DNA from 2 places in the Acidovorax sp. 106 genome. Region 2 is predicted to be linked to the other one. Evidence: riboswitches for the same ligand, from Rfam matches in the RefSeq annotation. Region 2 holds a riboswitch; the other holds the start of a gene.

Region 1 (9,369 bases), 1.0 Mb from region 2:
TGCCTGTGAAACCCAGTTCAGGCCAGAAAAAGTGGAGCACAGCCTGTTGAGCGGGGAATGCAATGAGGTAGATGCCGTACGAAGGGTCCCCCCAGCGACCAATGCGCCTGATCACTGGGGTCGAACGGGTGCCGACGTAGAGCACAAGCAGGGGTAATGCTAGTAGTAATGCGGCGTAGCGCCATCCTCCGATCCAGAGAGCTGCCGCACCTGCCAAGGAGGCTAATATCCAAATCAACGGGGAACGTTCCCATCGGGGTTGCAGCAGATAGAGCGCAGACCCCGCAAGGAAGAAGGCCCCGAGTTCCCTGCCATAGTTCACTTTGCCAGTGACATCTGCATTGCCTTTTGCCATGAGCCAAAACATGTAGGCTGTTATCAGCAGCAGCCAGATATTTCGGAACTTTAATAAGCCCAGCAATCCTGCAAGTGCCATCACAACATAGCAACGCACTTCCAGGGGGATGGTCCAGAGGGATCCATTGACACCCCTGGGGTAGGGGTTGCTTTCAAAGACGCCTGGCAGTACGTAATGCACATTCAGCTTGAGATTCAGCAAATAGTCGAGCGTGGCCCTGTGCTTCCAGTACTCCATTAGTGGCAGGCTAGTGACCCAAGCGCCCAGGCCATAGGCCGTCACAACTACCACGACAGTGAGTGCAGGCCATATGCGAAGGATTCGCCGTTGGGCGAACCGTAGAGCGTTGGGGTCGTTGTACCAGCTTGACGTCACCAAGTAGCCGCTGATGACGAAAAAAACGATGACCGCTGCACCTCCCCAGCTATGAAGCCCCAGAAAAGAGGGTTCTACTTGAGCTGTGAGTGCGTAGTGATGGCTGACCATTACAGCCAGAGCTGCAGCGATGCGGATGCAGTCAAAGTTATTTAATGAATACTCATTTTTCATTGCTGAAATTGGCTGAGTATTTTTGTAGTTCATAAAAAAGATTGTGATTTTAAATTTAATCGATGATTTGTAATCTATTCGGATTTCTTTGTTTTTTTGAAAACGATGTGTTTTGCGGCTACAAAGTTGAAAAATAGACCTCCAAGCGAACCAGCTGCAACGCCAATCAGTGGGGCTGATGTGGATTGAGTGGTGTTTATTGTGAGGATGTAGATGGAAAAATTTACTGCAGCTCCACCAAGCATGGATGCAATGTATTTGAGGTATTCATGAGCTAAAGACTGTTTTATGTCTTTTTCTTGAAATGTTATTTTTCGATTGATCGCCCATGTCGCAGATGCAGCTGTTAAAAATGAGGCGCATCTAGCGCCGTACCATCCAAGGTAGTCCGCCATTGCATAAAGTACGGTGCTGTCTACAACAAATCCGATAGTTCCCGTTATGGCGAAAAACAAAAACTGACGCGTTTGACTCATCTTTTGTCGATTTCTGATAATTTTTTTATTATATTTGCTGGCGTGTAGGATTGTACGAAATACAACGGTCTATTTTTTGTTTCATTAAATATTCTTCCGATATATTCGCCTAGTATTCCGATGAAAAGAAGTTGTATGCCGCCTAGGAATAGCATTGTTACTATCAATGTCGGGTATCCTGCCACCGGCTCGCCCCATGCAATGGTTTTTAATACTGTCCATATGCCAGCGCAAAAAGCCAGAAGTGAAACTAGTACTCCAAGGTAGGTTGCAATTTTGAGGGGTAAGATAGTGAATGAGGTGATTCCTTCTATCGCGAAATTCCATAATTTCCAATAGTTGAATTTTGTTTCTCCTGCGGCACGGGCTTCACGTCGGTAGTCAATTGCTTTTGATGGATAGCCGACCCAGGAAAAAATGCCTTTCATAAATCGATGGTGCTCTCGCAACTGCAGGATGGCATCTACAGTTCTACGACTCATGATTCGGTAGTCGCCGGTGTCTGCCGGGATATGGATATTTGATATCTTTCCCATCAGTTTATAAAACTGCGCCGCTGTATATTTTTTTAGCCAAGTTTCACCGTCACGGTGAGTGCGCCTTGCGTAAGCGATGTCAAAACCATTTTCCCAGGCGGAAATAAAATCAACAATCAGTTCTGGGGGGTCTTGCAAATCTGCGTCAATTACTATGATGGCGTCACCTCGGGCATGCTCCAAACCTGCGGTCATGGCGATCTCTTTGCCAAAGTTGCGTGATAGGTTGACGCTGCTGATGCGCTGATCACAGCTCTGTATATTATCAATGATGTTTTGAGTCGAGTCGCGGCTCCCATCGTTCACAAATACGATTTCCCAATCGTATTTTTCGATCGGCTTTATGATGCTATCAATGCGTGAATGAAAAATCGGCAGAACCAATTCTTCGTTATAAGCGGGGACAACGATGGATATGAGTTTTTTCATTGGGATTCTTTGCAGGAAATCTCAGTGACGCGCAACGTTCCGTAGCTTCGAGTTTCCTTGGAGGTGCAGCCTATGTCTGCCTGTAGTGTGCTAAGTGCGGCTTTCATTTGAGGTTCGAAGGCAGAATGACTGAAGAATATGAGATGCTGTTTTTGATCGGTGGTCTGCTTTAAATGGTTTACAAGTGGTGCGATATCGAAGGCATCCCACGTGTTTTTTTCTAGTTCACTCAGTGGGATGTGTTCTTTCAAGTAATGTTGAAAGTAGGCTTGCAGTATCGGTTGATGGCTAATTGGCATGATAATAATGTCGCCGGCTTGATATGCCTTGGCGACTGCTTCGGATGCTCCCTTCCACTCACCCCAGCCCTGTGGTTTTGGGGATGCGTTCCATACCAGTAGGCCGCCAATTGCAATGAATGGAATTGAAAATAGGCTAATATTCTTAATCCAGTTTGAAGTTTGTGTAAAAATTGCAGTCAGTAAAAGGCATCCCGGGATAATGAATATCATGTATCGTTCGTGCACGAACTCTGCGCGGCGGGTGCCAATGATTTGCACAATAAAGAAAAGGGTGCTAATTCCCAGAACGTATCCTGTAATTAGCTGCAAAGGGTGATTTTCTTTGCGCATTTTTCGATAGGCGAGGTAGCAGGCAATGAGGAGTAGCAGTGCGATCCAAAAATGAACCATTCCTATATGCCCTGGGCTAAAATTACGGATGAATGCAGTAAAGTTGCGTTTGAATGTCATTGCTAGCGACAGCGCATCCGGCGGAGCTGCATTTAGCTTTGTCATGATGCCAATCCACCCCAGTGCGATGTAAGCAAGGGCGGGAAGCAGTGCCAAAGACCATCGCGTAGAAACGCGTGTCAGTGCAGAAATACTGCGTGCTTGCAACGTGGGGACAGCAGTAAATGCTGCAACGCTGAGTACGAAAACCAAGCCGTAATAGTGATTTAATGCAAGTAACCCGCCGAGCGTGAGGAGTGTTACGGTTGGCCTCCCTTGGGCGAGGGTATGCGGAGCGGTTTCTATTTGCTTGATGAGTCGGGCGAACATCCAGGCAGTTAAGCAGGCTGAAAGTGCATAGTTGCGTGCATCTTGGCTGTAGATAATAAGGCAACCCGAGGTGGCCAAAAGCAGCATGTATACGATGCGTGTAGGCCGTGTGATGGTATGTGGCAGCGCGAAGACCGACAGCATTGTGACGATACCCAAGACGGCACTCAAGCTGCGAACAGCGAATTCCGATGTGCCCCACAGGTGGATCCATGGCACGAGCAGCACTTCATACAGAGGTGGATGGGGGTCTGCAAGTTTCCATGTCCAGAAACTGTCGGTAATTTGCAGGTGCGCCATGCTTCGCTCTGGAAGCAGAGGCCCATTCCATGGGCCTGACCGGGTGACTGCGCTTACCGAAAAAAGCTCATCGTCCCAGAAGCTAAATGCGCCCAGTTCGTAAAAGCGCAGCGAGGCCCCTATGACGAGCAATAGAGCCATGGTGAAGTAAAAAATTCCCTGCTTGTGTTTTTGAACTAATGCGGCAATCCGTGAAATTGGCATTTTTTAAATAGATTTGATTTATGTGTTTTTCGGCTTTGTTTGTTTTCACGCTACCGAGTCGAGGCATTCTTTGCAGGGCGGGGTGGTTATGCATTGACCTGCAAAGCCAACCCCGCATGCTCCCGCAGCGGATGAAAGTGAATCTTCGGAAACCGCTCCTGCGCCAACCGCACGTCGTATGGTGATGTGCACAGATAGGCCAGCGTGTCCGCCGCGTCGTGCGCCATACGCAGGGGGTAGGCGTTTTCAAACTCGCGCAGTTCAGCGGCGGTATTTGCGGTGATCCAGCGGGCGCCCGTGTACTGGCAGCCTTCCAGGCGCACGTCGGCGTCGTACTCGGCCTTCAGGCGGTGTTGCACCACTTCAAACTGCAGTTGGCCCACGGCGCCCAGCAGCATGTTGCCGCCCGCGTCGGGTTTGAAGACTTGAATGGCGCCTTCTTCGCCCAGCTGGGCCAGGCCTTGTTGCAGTTGCTTAGTGCGCAGCGGGTTTTTGAGCACCACGGTCATGAACATTTCGGGCGCGAAGAAGGGCAGGCCGGTGAACTGCAGGTTGGCGCCGTCAGTGATGGTGTCGCCCAGCTGCACGCCGCCGTGCGTGGTGAAGCCGATGATGTCGCCCGCGTAGGCTTCTTCCACCGCTTCACGGCGCTGGCTCATGAAGGTGACTACGCTGGTGGGGCGCAGTTCTTTGGCGGTGCGCTGCACCTTGAGCTTCATGCCAGGGGTGTACTTGCCCGAGGCCACGCGCACAAAGGCGATGCGGTCGCGGTGGTTGGCGTCCATGTTGGCCTGCACCTTGAACACGACGCCGGAGAAGCCTTCGTCCTCGGGCTGGATGGTTTTGACCACCGGCTGCTTGTTGACTTCGAGCGTGCTGATGCGGGGGCCGGGGGGCGGGGCCATATCCACCAGGGCATCAAGCACCTCCATCACCCCGAAGTTGTTCACACCGGAGCCAAAGAACACGGGGGTCAGCTTGCCCGCCAGGAAGGCTTCGTGGTCCCAGGCTGGCGATGCGCCCACGGCCAGTTCCATGCTTTCGAGCGCCGCATCGAACTCGGTGCCGAAGCGCGCGCGCAGCGTGGTTTCGTCTGACAAAGGGATGGCCTCAAAGTCCTGCGGGCGGCGCTCACTGCCCGACTCGAACACGGTCATGGTCTTGGTGCGCAGGTTGATGATGCCGCCGAAGGCCTTGCCTTGGCCCACAGGCCAAGTCATGGGGCAGCAGGGCATGCCCAGCTCGCGCTCGACTTCGTCCATGATGTCCAGCGGGTCGCGCACTTCGCGGTCCATCTTGTTCACGAAGGTGATGATGGGCGTGTCACGTTGGCGGCAAACCTCGATCAGGCGGCGGGTCTGCGCTTCCACACCGTTGGCGGCGTCGATCACCATCAGGGCCGAGTCCACGGCCGTGAGCACGCGGTAGGTGTCCTCGGAGAAGTCCTTGTGGCCGGGGGTGTCGAGCAAGTTGACCACATGGTCGCGGTAGGCCATCTGCATCACCGACGATGCGACCGAGATGCCGCGCTGCTTTTCAATCTCCATCCAGTCGGAGGTGGCGTGGCGGCTGGCCTTGCGGCCCTTCACGGCGCCGGCGATTTGGATGGCTCCCGAGAACAGCAGCAGCTTTTCCGTCAGCGTGGTCTTACCCGCGTCAGGGTGGGAGATGATGGCAAAGGTACGGCGGCGCCGGGTTTCTGGGGCGTGGGACACGGAAGTTCCTGGAATGGGAGGGCAAGCGCTGCAGGTTGCAGCATTGCCAGATCAGACTGTGCAAAGGTCTGTCGTTGCGCTGAAGAACAGCGCAGTTAACAATGATTTTACCTATGCGTGAAACTGCGGCTGCGCAGGTGGCTACCTGGTGTGCATGGTCTGCGCAGGCGCTGCAGGCTGAATCGTACCTTGGCCGTCTCCTCGATTTGTGTTCGGATAGTTACCCGTCACAAGCAGTGCCGGTTTGAGGTCTTGCTCCTATAATTCGCCCATCCGAGGAGCGTTGCAGCGTCCCCCAGCACAGGCGGGGCGTGAGGCTCGGAGTCATCAAGCAACGACGCTCATCCACTTTTCGTGTGGTGAGTTGCATCTTTCCCCGTCAAGTGGCTTTTCAAACATGCTTTGGAGCACACCATGAACGCACGCATCAACGCCCCGGTCAACACTGACTGCATCATTGCCGACATCGGCCTAGCTGAATGGGGCCGCAAGGAAATCCGCATCGCCGAAACCGAGATGCCCGGCCTGATGGCCATCCGCGAGGAATTCGCACCCAAACAGTCGCTCAAGGGCGCGCGCATCACGGGCTCGTTGCACATGACGATCCAGACCGCTGTGCTGATCGAGACGCTGCAAGCCCTGGGTGCCGAAGTGCGCTGGGCCTCTTGCAATATTTTCTCCACGCAAGACCATGCTGCTGCTGCCATCGCCGCTGCTGGCACTCCCGTGTTTGCCGTGAAGGGCGAGACGCTGGTCGACTACTGGGACTACACCCACCGCATTTTTGACTTTGGCGCTGCCGGCACAGAGGGCGAAGGCCCCAACCTGATTCTGGACGACGGCGGCGACGCCACGCTGCTGATGCACCTGGGCAAGCAGGCTGAAAAGGACCAGAAGGTACTGGACAACCCTGGCAGCGAAGAAGAGCGCATCTTGTTTGCCGCCATCAAGGCCAAGCTGGCGGTGGATGCCACCTGGTACAGCCGCAAGAGCGCCCAGATCATCGGTGTGACCGAAGAGACCACCACGGGTGTGCACCGCTTGAAGGAGATGTCGGCCAAGGGCAGCCTGATGTTCCGCGCCATCAACGTGAACGACTCGGTGACCAAGAGCAAGTTCGACAACCTGTACGGCTGCCGTGAATCGCTGGTGGACGGCATCAAGCGCGCCACGGACGTGATGATCGCTGGCAAGGTGGCTGTGGTGGCGGGCTACGGCGACGTGGGCAAGGGCTCGGCCCAGGCGCTGCGTGCCTTGAGCGCCCAAGTGTGGGTGACTGAGATCGACCCCATCAACGCCCTGCAAGCCGCCATGGAAGGCTACAAGGTCGTGACCATGGAATATGCCGCCGACAAGGCCGACATCTTCGTGACCACGACGGGCAACCGTGACGTGATCACGTTCGACCACATGAAGGCCATGAAGGACCAGGCCATCGTCTGCAACATCGGCCACTTCGACAACGAAATCCAGGTCGCCAAGCTCGAAGAGCACTGCCAGTGGGAAGAGATCAAGCCCCAGGTGGACCATGTGATTTTTGCCGACGGCAAGCGCATCATCTTGCTGGCCAAGGGCCGTCTGGTGAACCTGGGCTGCGGCACGGGCCACCCCAGCTTTGTGATGTCGTCGAGCTTTGCCAACCAGACGATTGCGCAGATTGAACTCTTCACGCACAGCGACTTCTATGAAAACGGCAAGGTCTATGTGCTGCCCAAGCACCTGGACGAAAAGGTGGCTCGCCTGCACCTGAAGAAGGTGGGCGCCATGCTGTCTGAACTGACGGACGAGCAAGCGGCCTACATCGGCGTGCCTAAGCAAGGCCCTTACAAGCCTGACACCTACCGCTATTGATGGCTAGGTGCGGTGTTTGCTCCTGATTTAGGAGCTGCTAGCGCTTATTGGATAAGCGCTAGCGCCTGTTTTTATTTGAATTGATTTGAATGTTCGTCGAATGACGAGAGAGAACGCATGCGCGCAGACGTATTTTTGGTGGAAGGCGGCCATGCGGCCACGCGCTCGCAAGCGCAGCGCTTGATCGCTTCGGGAGTGGAGTGGCGTCTGACGCCCCTGTCGCCCTGGAACAAAGTGGCCAAGAACGGGGATGACATTCCGTCGGTGGCCGAGGTGCGGCTGCTGGACGATGCCGAGGCCAAATACATCTCGCGTGGCGGGCTCAAGCTCGAAGGCGCTTTGCAGGCCACGGGCCTGGCCGTCCAAGGGCTGCGCTGCCTGGATGTGGGGCAGAGCACCGGGGGGTTCACGGATTGCCTGCTGCAGCACGGTGCGACCCAGGTGGTGGGCGTGGACGTGGGCCATGGGCAGTTGCACGATCGCCTGCGGGGCGATGTGCGCGTGGTGGGCGTGGAAGGGCTCAACGCCCGGGCGATGACGGCCGAGTCGCTGCTGGAAGGCTGCGAGGCGGCCTTGTCCGAAGAGCTGGTGCAAGACCATGAAGACAACGACACCCAGCCGGTGGCCCCCTACAGCTGGATGCGCAATGGCGGCTTGATCGATGAAGAGTACGACGACAGCGACGACGCCAAAGAGCAAGACGTAGAGACCTTCAAGGCCGAGCGAGCCGCCAAGGCCCGCGCGCGGGCTGAGGGCACCTTGCCCGTGGTGCGCCAGCGCCGAGAGGGGCGAGAGGATGTGCAGGTCACGCCCGTGTTCGACCTGGTAACGGGTGACCTGTCGTTCATCTCGCTGACCTTGGTGCTGCCTGCCTTGGTGCCACTGGTGGCGCCGCAGGGCCGTTTGCTCATGCTGGTCAAGCCGCAGTTTGAATTGCAGCCTGGCCAAGTCGGCAAAGGTGGCATTGTGCGTGACGAGGCGTTGTATGCCGTTGTCGAAAAGCGCATCCGAGATTGCTGTGCAGAGCTGGGCCTGCAGGTGCTTGCATGGCTGGAAAGCCCCATCCAAGGCGGCGACGGCAACCGGGAATTTTTTGTGGATGCAAGGAGGACGGCATGAACGCTGCCAAGACGGAAGCCACCGGATTCCCGGTGAGCCTGGAGTTTTTCCCCCCGAAAACGCCCGAAGGGGCCGAAAAGCTGCGCGCTGTGCGCCAGCGGCTGTATGCGCTGCACCCCGAGTTTTGCTCCGTGACCTACGGCGCTGGGGGATCCACGCAGGAGGGCACGTTCACCACGGTGCGTGAAATCCTCGCCGAGGGCGTGAGCGCCGCATCGCACTTTTCGTGCATCGGCGCCACCCGCCAGTCGGTGCGTGAGCAACTGGCTGTGCTCAAGGGCATGGGGGTTCGCCGCTTGGTCGCCTTGCGGGGCGATCTCCCCAGCGGCTACGGTGCGGGCGGAGAGTTCCAGTACGCCAGCGATCTGGTTACCTTCATCCGTGAAGAAACGGGGCGCGACTTCCACATTGAGGTGGCTGCTTACCCAGAAGTGCATCCCCAGGCACGTTCGCCAGAGGCAGACTTGAAGGCCTACGTGGCCAAGGTGCAGGCGGGTGCGGACGCCGCGATCACCCAGTATTTCTACAACAGCGATGCCTACTTCCGGTTTTTGGAAGATACCCAGAAGCTGGGCGCCAACATCCCTGTGGTGCCGGGGATCATGCCCATCTCCAGCTCTACGCAGTTGATGCGCTTCTCCGATGCTTGTGGTGCCGAAATCCCCCGCTGGATTCGCTTGCGCCTGCAAGGCTTTGGCGACGATACCGCCAGCATCAAGGCGTTTGGCCTGGACGTGGTTACGGACCTGTGTGATCAACTGCGCAGTGCTG
Region 2 (9,369 bases):
TTCCTGACCTCGGCGCATGGCAAACGGCAGGGGCTTGCCGGTGCGGGCCCACACAAAGCCCACCGTGAGGTGGTGCGGCCCCTGCAGCTCGGAAGGGTGCTGTGGCGCACCGCAGCGCTGCAGGTAGCTGGGGGCGGCATAGACGCTCAAGACCAGATCGCCCACATGGCGCGCGATGAGCGAGGGGTTGGTGATGGTGCCGCCACGCACCACGCAATCGACCTTGTCACTCACCAGATCCACCACACGGTCGCTGACGCCCAGGTCCAGCTGGATATCAGGGTATTGGGCATGGAAGGCGGGCAGTGCGGGGATGAGAACGAGGCTGGCCAGCGGGCTGGGCACATCCACCCGCAGCCGCCCCCGGGGTGCGGCCACGGCGCTGGAGAGGCTGGCGTCCGCCTCCTCCAGGTCGGCCAGCAGGCGCACCACCCGCTGGTAGTAAGCGGCGCCATCGGCGGTGAGCTGCACGCTGCGCGTGGTGCGGTGCAGCAGCTTCACGCGCAGGCGGGCTTCGAGTTGCTGCACCAGCTGGGTCACGGTGGTGCGGCCCATGCCCAAGGTGTGGGCGGCTTTGGTGAAGCTGCCCGATTCCACAACGCGGGCAAAGGCCTGCAGGGCGTCAAAACGGTCCATGGCGGCGGGGGCAAGACGCACACGGCGCCGCCCATTGTTGATTGTTTGGAAATGAAGAACAGTGCTGCGCAGATTAGCCTGTTTATCAGAACAGCGCTCGCTTCTACAGTGCCTGCATCACCACCCATCCCCGCATGAATGAAAGGACTCTCCATGCCCACCCGTGATGTCGTGTTTCCCGCAGGCCGCCAGGCGCTGTACGAGCGCAACCGCTATTCGCCCGCCGTGCGTGCCAATGGCTTTCTGTTTGTCTCTGGCCAGGTGGGCAGCCGCGGAGACGGCTCGCCCGAGCCCGATGTGGCCGCCCAGGTGCGCCTGGCGTTCAGCAACCTCAACGCCGTGCTGCAGGCGGCAGGCTGCACGTTTGACGACGTGGTCGACGTGACGATGTTCGTGGTGAACCCCGAGGCGAACTTCGACACCGTCTGGAGCATCGTGCCCGAGTTCTGGGGCGAGGCGCCCTACCCCACGCTCACCGGCATCGGGGTGACGTGGCTGTATGGGTTTCAGTTCGAGATCAAGGTGATTGCCAAGCTGCCGCAAGCCTGAACGCCGGATGGAGTGATCCCACACGGCAGAAAAAAGGCTCCTGCGCAGGAGCCTTTTAAGGTCATAACAACGTCTAGCGTTTACCCAATAAGCGCTGATAGCTATTTATTTCATAGCATCACATGTTCGGGGCCAACAACCGCTCCAGCACCTTCTCGTCCATGCCCCGGCGCTGCGCCATGTCGTGCAGCTGGTCTTCGCCGATCTTGCCGACGTTGAAGTACACCGCATCGGGGTGGCCGATGTAGAAGCCGCTCACGCTGGCGGCGGGCATCATGGCCAGGCTTTCGGTGAGCGACATGCCGATCTCGCCAGCCTGCAGCACGCGGAACAGGTCGGTCTTGGCGCTGTGGTCAGGACAGGCGGGGTAGCCGGGCGCGGGGCGGATGCCGTGGTACTTCTCGGCAATCATGTCGTCGTTGCTCAGCTGCTCGCCCGCTGCGTAGCCCCACAGGTCGGTGCGCACGCGGTGGTGCAGGGCTTCGGCGAACGCCTCTGCCAAGCGATCGGCCAGGCTCTTGAACATGATGGCGGAGTAGTCGTCCAGCTGGTCGATGAAGGCCTTTTCCTTCTTCTCGATCCCTAGGCCTGCCGTCACCGCGAACATGCCAGCGTAGTCAGCAATGCCGCTCTCCTTGGGCGCCACAAAGTCGGCCAGGCAGCGGCTGGGGCGCGTCACTCCGTCGATGGTGTGCTTTTCGGCCTGCTGGCGCAGGCCGTACCAAGTCATGGCCACCTCGGTGCGGGTGTCGTCGGTGTAGAACTCGATGTCGTCATCGTTCACGCTGTTGGCGGGCAGCAAGGCCATCACGCCGCTGGCCGTGAGCCACCGGCCTTCGATGATCTTCTTGAGCATGGCCTGCCCATCGGCAAACACACGCGTGGCTTCCACGCCCACGATCTCGTCCGTGAGGATGGCGGGGTACGGCCCGGCCAAGTCCCAAGTCTGGAAGAACGGGCCCCAGTCGATGTACTTGGCCAGCTCGGCCAGATCGAAGTTCTTGAACACGCGGCGGCCCAGCGCGCGTGGCACGGCGCTCTGGTAGGCAGACCAGTCCACCGGCGTCTTGTTGGCGCGGATCTTGGCCAGGGGCCACAGGGGCGTGGCCTTCTTGTTGGCGTGCTGGGTGCGGACTTTTTCGTAGTCGGCGTTCAGTTCCTGAACGTAGTTCTGCACGCCATCGCCCAGCAGGCTTTGCGCCACGCTCACGCTCCGCGAGGCGTCGGGCACATAGACCACGGGGCCTTCGTAGTGCGGCGCGATCTTGACGGCGGTGTGCACGCGGCTGGTGGTGGCGCCGCCGATGAGCAGCGGGATTTTCTTGATGCGGAAGTGGTCGTCCTTCTGCATTTCACCAGCCACGTACTGCATCTCTTCGAGGCTGGGGGTGATGAGGCCCGACAGGCCCACGATGTCTGCCCCCTCGACCTTGGCGCGCGCCAAAATTTCGTGGCAAGGCACCATCACGCCCATGTTCACCACTTCAAAGTTGTTGCACTGGAGCACGACGGTGACGATGTTCTTGCCGATGTCGTGCACGTCGCCCTTGACGGTGGCGATGATGATCTTGCCCTTGCTGCGCACATCGCGCCCGGCCAGTTCGTCCTGGCGCTTTTCTTCTTCGATGTAGGGGATCAGGTGGGCCACGGCGGACTTCATCACCCGCGCGCTTTTCACCACCTGGGGCAAGAACATCTTGCCCGCGCCAAACAGGTCGCCCACCACGTTCATACCGTCCATGAGCGGGCCTTCGATCACGTGCAGCGGGCGCCCACCCTTGGCCAGGATGGCACGGTAGGCCTCTTCCGTGTCTTCGGTGATGAAGTCGGTGATGCCGTGCACCAGCGCGTGCGACAGGCGCTCGCCCACGGTCTTGGGCTGCTCGGGCGTGCCGCGCCATTCGAGCTTTTTGCTTTCGTCCTTGGCGCCGCTTTTGGCGGTTTCGGCAATCTCGACCAAGCGCTCACCCGCGTCGGGGCGGCGGTTGAGCACCACGTCTTCCACGCGCTCGCGCAGCGTGGGCTCCAAGTCGTCGTACACACCCACCATGCCTGCATTGACGATGCCCATGTCCATGCCCGCCTGGATGGCGTGGTACAGGAAAACGGTGTGGATGGCCTCGCGCACCGGGTCGTTGCCGCGGAAGCTGAACGACACGTTCGACACGCCGCCCGACACCTTGGCGCCCGGCAGGTTCTGCTTGATCCAGCGCGTGGCTTCGATGAAATCGACGGCGTAGTTGTTGTGCTCTTCAATGCCGGTGGCTACGGCAAAGATGTTGGGGTCGAAGATGATGTCTTCGGGCGGGAAGCCGACTTCATCGACCAGGATGCGGTAGGCGCGCTCGCAGATTTCGATCTTGCGCTCGTAGGTGTCGGCCTGGCCCACTTCGTCAAACGCCATGACCACGGCGGCGGCACCATAGCGGCGCACCAAGCGCGCCTCGTGCTTGAACTTGTCCACGCCCTCCTTCATGGAGATGGAGTTGACGATGCCCTTGCCCTGCACGCAGCGCAGGCCGGCCTCGATCACCTCCCACTTGGAGCTGTCCACCATGATGGGCACGCGCGCGATGTCGGGCTCGGACGCGATGAGCTGCAGAAAGCGCACCATGGCGGCCTTGCTGTCGAGCATGGCCTCGTCCATGTTGATGTCGATGACCTGGGCGCCGTTTTCCACCTGCTGGCGCGCCACGGCCAGGGCCTCTTCGTACTGGCCATTCAGGATCATGCGCGCGAACGCCTTGGAGCCGGTGACGTTGGTGCGCTCACCCACGTTGACGAACAACGTGCCCTCGCCAATGGAGACGGGCTCCAGGCCAGAGAGTTTCATGGGGGGGACGGAAATAGCGGACATAGGGCTCACCTGTGCAGAAACACGGAAAAACAGGTGAGCGTCGTTACAGTGGGGCTGCGCCATAGCGCACAGGGCCCAAGCCTGACGGCAACCGGCCACCTGTGGGTGGGGCCTGGCCTGCCGCTGCAACGCTCCTTGGGCGAAGCGGAGATTTTAAGGGGAAGCGCACGTTGCTGCGCCACCTGATGGCGTTGTGCTGCCAGATAGTCTTGCTACTTGGAACATCGCCGTCCAACAAGGACGGCCCAGCCCTTTCAATGAGAAATCATCCAGGGCCGCTTGCTCGGAAACGCTTTGGCGCCATTGGGCGCCGTCACCGTGGCCTTGCGGCTGGCCGACGACGAGCAGCAGCCGCAACCCGCCGGGTGCTTGAGGCGCGCGTAGTCGCCCGAGCGCTGCGGCTCGTGCCGCGCACGTTCATTCGTGGCGATGGCGCTGCGGGCGGACGCACTCATCAGAGCCAGGCGCGGCGCCGTGGCAAACACGCGCGGCGATGCCGCCCCGCAGTCGGGGCAGGCTGCGGGCTCATTGCGGTCGGCCAGCGTGCGAAAGGCATCGAAGCCGCCGCACTGGGCACAGGCATAGTCGTAGGTGGGCATGGGCGGCTCCTTGCACAGCAGTGGCAATGGCAATGACGTTCAGCGGTCAGACCAGGTCGGGCGACAACGGCATGGCGATGGAGCCATCCAGGTGCTTGATCGGCCCCGCAGCACTCGGGTTGATGTCGAAGTCAAAAATCTGCGTGGGCAGCCACAGCGTGGCGCAGGCGTTGGGCACGTCCACCACGCCGCTGATGTGGCCCTGCACGGGCGCGGTGCCCAGGATGGAGTAAGCCTGTGCGCCGGAGTAGCCAAACTTCTTCAGATACTCGATGGCGTTCAGGCAGGCCTGGCGGTAGGCCACATTCACGTCCAGGTAGTACTGCTTGCCCGCCTCGTCCACGCTGATGCCTTCAAAGATCAGGTAGTCGTTGTAGGTGGGCGTGATGGGGCTGGGCTTGAAGATGGGGTTCTTGATGCCGTACTTGGCCATGCCGCCCTTGATGAGGGTGACCTTCATGTGCACCCAGCCTGCCATCTCGATGGCACCGCAGAAGGTGATTTCGCCATCTCCCTGGCTGAAGTGCAGGTCGCCCACGCTTAGGCCTGCGCCGTCCACATACACCGGGAAGAACACCTTGGAGCCCCGCGACAAGTCCTTGATGTCGCAGTTGCCGCCGTGCTCGCGCGGGGGCACGGTGCGTGCGCCCTCGGCTGCCGCCTTGGCCTTGGCCTCACCCGTCAGGCGACCCATGTGGGCGGTGCCAGCCGATGGCGGGTTGGCCAGCCCCGCCGTGGGCGCGGTGTCGATCAGCGCTTGCTCGCGGGCGTTCCACTGCTCCAGCATCTTGCGGTCGGGCAGGCAGCCAATCAGGCCTGGGTGGATGAGCCCGGCGTACTTCACACCGGGCACATGGCGCGAGCTGGTGAACATGCCGTGAAAGTCCCAGATCGACTTTTGCGCCTGCGGGAAATGCTCGGTCAAAAAACCGCCGCCATTGTTCTTGCTGAAAAAGCCGTTGAAGCCCCACAGGCTGTCTTGCTTGGCGCCAATGTCCAGCAGGTCCACCACCAGCAGGTCGCCCGGCTCAGCACCTTTCACGCCCACGGGGCCGCTGAGGTAGTGCACCGTGGTCAGGTCAATGTCGCGCACGTCGTCAGCGCTGTCGTTGTTTTTGATGAAGCCGCCCGTCCAGTCAAACGTCTCCAGCACAAACTCATCGCCCGGGTTGACCCAGCAGGCCATGGGAATGTCGGGGTGCCAGCGGTTGTGGATGTTTTCGTTCTCGGTGGGCGACTTGCTCAGATCGACCTTGATCAGGGTTTCAGCCATGGCGTGCTCCTTGGAAGGGGTGGGTGGAAAAATGAAAACTTGAGATAAAAGCTCCAGGGCCTGCAAGGCAAGCTGCCTGTGAAACGGTCACGGCCAACGCCAGTGCCCCCGCGCAAGGGCCGCCCCGCCGCGCTGGGGGCGTCCCCCTCCCGCAGCGCGCAGCGATGCGAGAGAGGGGGAAGGCGCCGAAGGCGACTCAGGGGGTGTTTCATGTCATACCGACAGATAGGCTTTGATGCGCTGCTGGTCGGTGTCGGCCCGGGCCGTCTCATGCACCAGGCGGCCGCCCTCGATGACAAACAACCGATCGGCCACATCCATGGCAAACGAGAGCACCTGCTCGCTCACCACGATGGTGATCTGGCGCAGCTTGCGGATCTCGTTGAGCGCCTTGGCGATGTCTTTGATGATGGAAGGCTGGATACCCTCCGTAGGCTCGTCGAGCAGCAGCACCTTGGGGTCAGTGACCAGGGCGCGGGCAATGGCCAGTTGCTGCTGCTGCCCGCCCGACAGGTTGCCGCCCTTGCGCCGGCGCATGTCCCACAGCACGGGGAACAGCGCATAGATGTCTTCTGGAATCTGCCGTGTCTTAGAGTTCTCCAGGCCCGTCTCAATGTTTTCCTCGACCGTGAGGGTCGGAAAAATCATCCGGCCCTGCGGCACGTAGGCGATGCCCTTGGCCACACGGCGAAAGCTCTCGTCCTTCGTCACGTCCTGGCCTGCCACGGTGATCTGGCCGCTCTTGGCGGGCATCACGCCCATGAGGCTTTTGAACAGCGTGGTTTTGCCCATGCCATTGCGGCCCATGATGGCCACGGTTTCGTTGGCCCGGCCTTCAAACGAGATGCCGTGCAGCGCCTCGCTCTGGCCGTAGGCCACAAACAGATCTTTGACTTCCAGCATGCGGTGCTCCTGTGGGGTTCAATGGGGTATGGAAGTCAATGGCCTAGGTACACGTCGATGACCTTGGGGTCGGCCTGCACCTTCTCCATAGGGCCTTCGGCCAGGATCTTTCCCTGGTGCATCACGGTGACCTTGTGGGCAATGCGCTTGACGAACTCCATGTCGTGCTCGATGACGATCACCGCGCGGTTCTTGCAGATGCGCTGCAGAAGTTCGGCTGTGAGTTCGCGCTCGCGGGCGCTCATGCCAGCGATGGGTTCGTCGAGCATCAGCAGCTCGGGCTCCTGCATCAGCAGCATGCCAATCTCCAGCCACTGCTTTTGCCCATGGCTGAGCAGGCCCGCCTCGGTGTCGAGCTTGTCGCCCAGGCCGATGTCTTCGGCCACCACCTGCACACGGGCCTTGACTTCGTCGGTGCACTTGAAAGCCAACGCCCCCAGCACCGAGCGGCCTGCGGGGTACGACACCTCCAGGTTCTGGAAGACCGAGAGGTTCTCGTAAATGGAGGGCGTCTGGAACTTGCGGCCAATGCCCAGCCGCACGCGCTGGTGCTCGGCCATGCGGGTCAGTTCTTCGTTCTTGAACTTGATGCTGCCGCCGGTGGCGCGCGTCTTGCCGCAGATCAGGTCGAGCAGCGTGGTCTTGCCCGCGCCGTTGGGGCCGATGATCACGCGCAGCTCGTTCTTGTCGATGTACAGCGTCAGGGCGTCGATGGCCTTGAAGCCGTCGAACGACACCGTGAGGTCTTCCACAGCGAGGGCGAAGTCGGTATTGCTCATGGGGCGTGCTCCGTGGGGTGGCGTGTCAGGCACCCTGGCGGCTCACGCCGTCGGGCAGGGCAGCAGGTGCGGGCGCTACGCTGGCAGCTGCTGCAGAAGTGGCGGTAGCGGCTGGCGTTGCGTCAGCCACCGGCCGGGGCTGCACCGAGGCCTGGCGCAGCGCCTCGCGGCGGCCCTTCCACCAGGGCACGACATGGCTCTCCCACAAGCCAGCCAACCCCATGGGGAAAGCCATAGTCACGCCGATGAACAGGCCCGCCATCAAGAACAACCAGGCCTCGGGAAAGCTCTCCGAGAAAAACGTCTTGCCCGCATTCACCAGCAGCGTGCCGTACACCGCACCCACCAGGCTCATGCGCCCACCCACGGCGGCGTAGATCACCATCTCGATGGAGGGCACGATGCCTACGAAGCTGGGTGACATGAACCCCACCTGCAGCGAGAACAGTGCCCCGCCAATGCCCGACAGCGCAGCGGCCAGGCAGAAGGTGAAGATCTTGAAATTGGCCACGTCGTAGCCCGAAAACCGCACGCGGTCTTCCTTGTCGCGCATGGCCAGCAGCAGCGTGCCCACCTTGCCGGTCTGGATCCAGCGGCACAGCACGATGGAGCCGATGAGCAGCACCACGCACACGTAGTACAGGATGTACTTGGCGCTGTCGGTGCGCGTGTCCCAGCCCCACAGGGTCTTCAGATCGGTCATGCCGTTGACGCCGCCGGTGTAGCCCTGCTGGCCAATGATGAGCACCGTGAGGATCAGCGCCACCGCCTGCGTGATGATGGCGAAGTACACACCGCCTACGCGGCGCTTGAACATGGCAAAGCTGACGACCCAAGCCAGCAACGTGGGCACCACAATGACGGCGGCCAGCGAGAACGGCAGGCTCTTGAACGGGACCCAGAAGCTGGGCAGCTCGGTGATTTGGTTCCAGTCCATGAAGTCCGGAATGCCGGGCGTGGACTGGATCTTGGTGCTGATGGGGTCAGACGCTTCCAGCTTCAAAAACATGGCCATGGCGTAACCGCCCAGGCCAAAGAAAACCCCCTGCCCCAGGCTGAGCACGCCGCCATAGCCCCACACCATCACCAGGCCAATGGCCACAAAGGCATAGGTGAGGTACTTGCCCACCAGGTTGAGGCGAAAGATGTCGAGCGCGAGTGGAAGCACCACGGCCAGCAGCACGGTGAGCAGCACCAGGCTGGCGAGCTGGTAGCGCAATATCCAGGCTTTGAGGGCATTCATGCAGAGACTCCGGTGGGCTCGAAAGGAATGGACAGTTGAGCGAATTTCATCGGCGAACTTTGGAGGCGAACAGGCCCTGTGGACGCACCATCAGGATCAGCACGATCAGCGACAGCGTGATCACCTTGGCCATGGAGCCCGCCAGGAAAAACTCGGTGATGGACTGCGTCTGCGCAATGCCAAAGGCTGAAACCACAGTGCCCAGCAAGCTCGCCGCGCCACCAAAGGTGACGACCAGGAACGCGTCGACGATGTAGAGCGAGCCACTGGTGGGCCCGGTGGAGCCAATAGTGGTGAAGGCAGCACCCGCCACGCCCGCAATGCCGCAGCCAATGGCGAAGGTGAGGCGGTCGGTCTTTTTGGTGTCGATGCCCGTCGCGTTGGCCATGACGCGGTTGCTCACCGTGGCCCGCACACGCAGGCCCCAGCGGCTTTTGTGCAGGGCCAGCAGCACGCCCCCGGTCACTACAGCGGTGAGGCCCAACACAAACAAGCCATTGATGGGAATGTCCAGCCCCGGCGCAGGCGCC

The links. A riboswitch is a leader RNA that binds a small molecule or an ion and turns the genes downstream of it on or off. The one in region 2 is predicted to bind S-adenosylhomocysteine.
Region 1: another riboswitch for S-adenosylhomocysteine. It lies ahead of ahcY (adenosylhomocysteinase); the one in region 2 lies ahead of metH (methionine synthase).

Annotation. Positions count from the first base shown of each region.
Region 1 is NZ_RCCC01000001.1:945,618-954,986, reverse strand. It holds gene C8C98_RS04230 (acyltransferase) at 1-940, opposite strand, end outside; gene C8C98_RS04225 (GtrA family protein) at 982-1,383, opposite strand; gene C8C98_RS04220 (glycosyltransferase family 2 protein) at 1,380-2,348, opposite strand; gene C8C98_RS04215 (hypothetical protein) at 2,345-3,913, opposite strand; gene C8C98_RS04210 (peptide chain release factor 3) at 4,000-5,628, opposite strand; S-adenosyl-L-homocysteine riboswitch at 5,898-5,978, shown strand; gene ahcY (adenosylhomocysteinase) at 6,043-7,479, shown strand; gene C8C98_RS04200 (TlyA family RNA methyltransferase) at 7,597-8,598, shown strand; gene metF (methylenetetrahydrofolate reductase [NAD(P)H]) at 8,595-9,369, shown strand, end outside.
Region 2 is NZ_RCCC01000001.1:1,948,612-1,957,980, reverse strand. It holds gene C8C98_RS08675 (LysR family transcriptional regulator) at 1-636, opposite strand, end outside; gene C8C98_RS08670 (RidA family protein) at 790-1,185, shown strand; gene metH (methionine synthase) at 1,304-4,018, opposite strand; S-adenosyl-L-homocysteine riboswitch at 4,071-4,185, opposite strand; gene C8C98_RS08660 (zinc ribbon domain-containing protein) at 4,297-4,641, opposite strand; gene fmdA (formamidase) at 4,688-5,914, opposite strand; gene urtE (urea ABC transporter ATP-binding subunit UrtE) at 6,128-6,817, opposite strand; gene urtD (urea ABC transporter ATP-binding protein UrtD) at 6,853-7,596, opposite strand; gene urtC (urea ABC transporter permease subunit UrtC) at 7,622-8,839, opposite strand; gene urtB (urea ABC transporter permease subunit UrtB) at 8,886-9,369, opposite strand, start outside.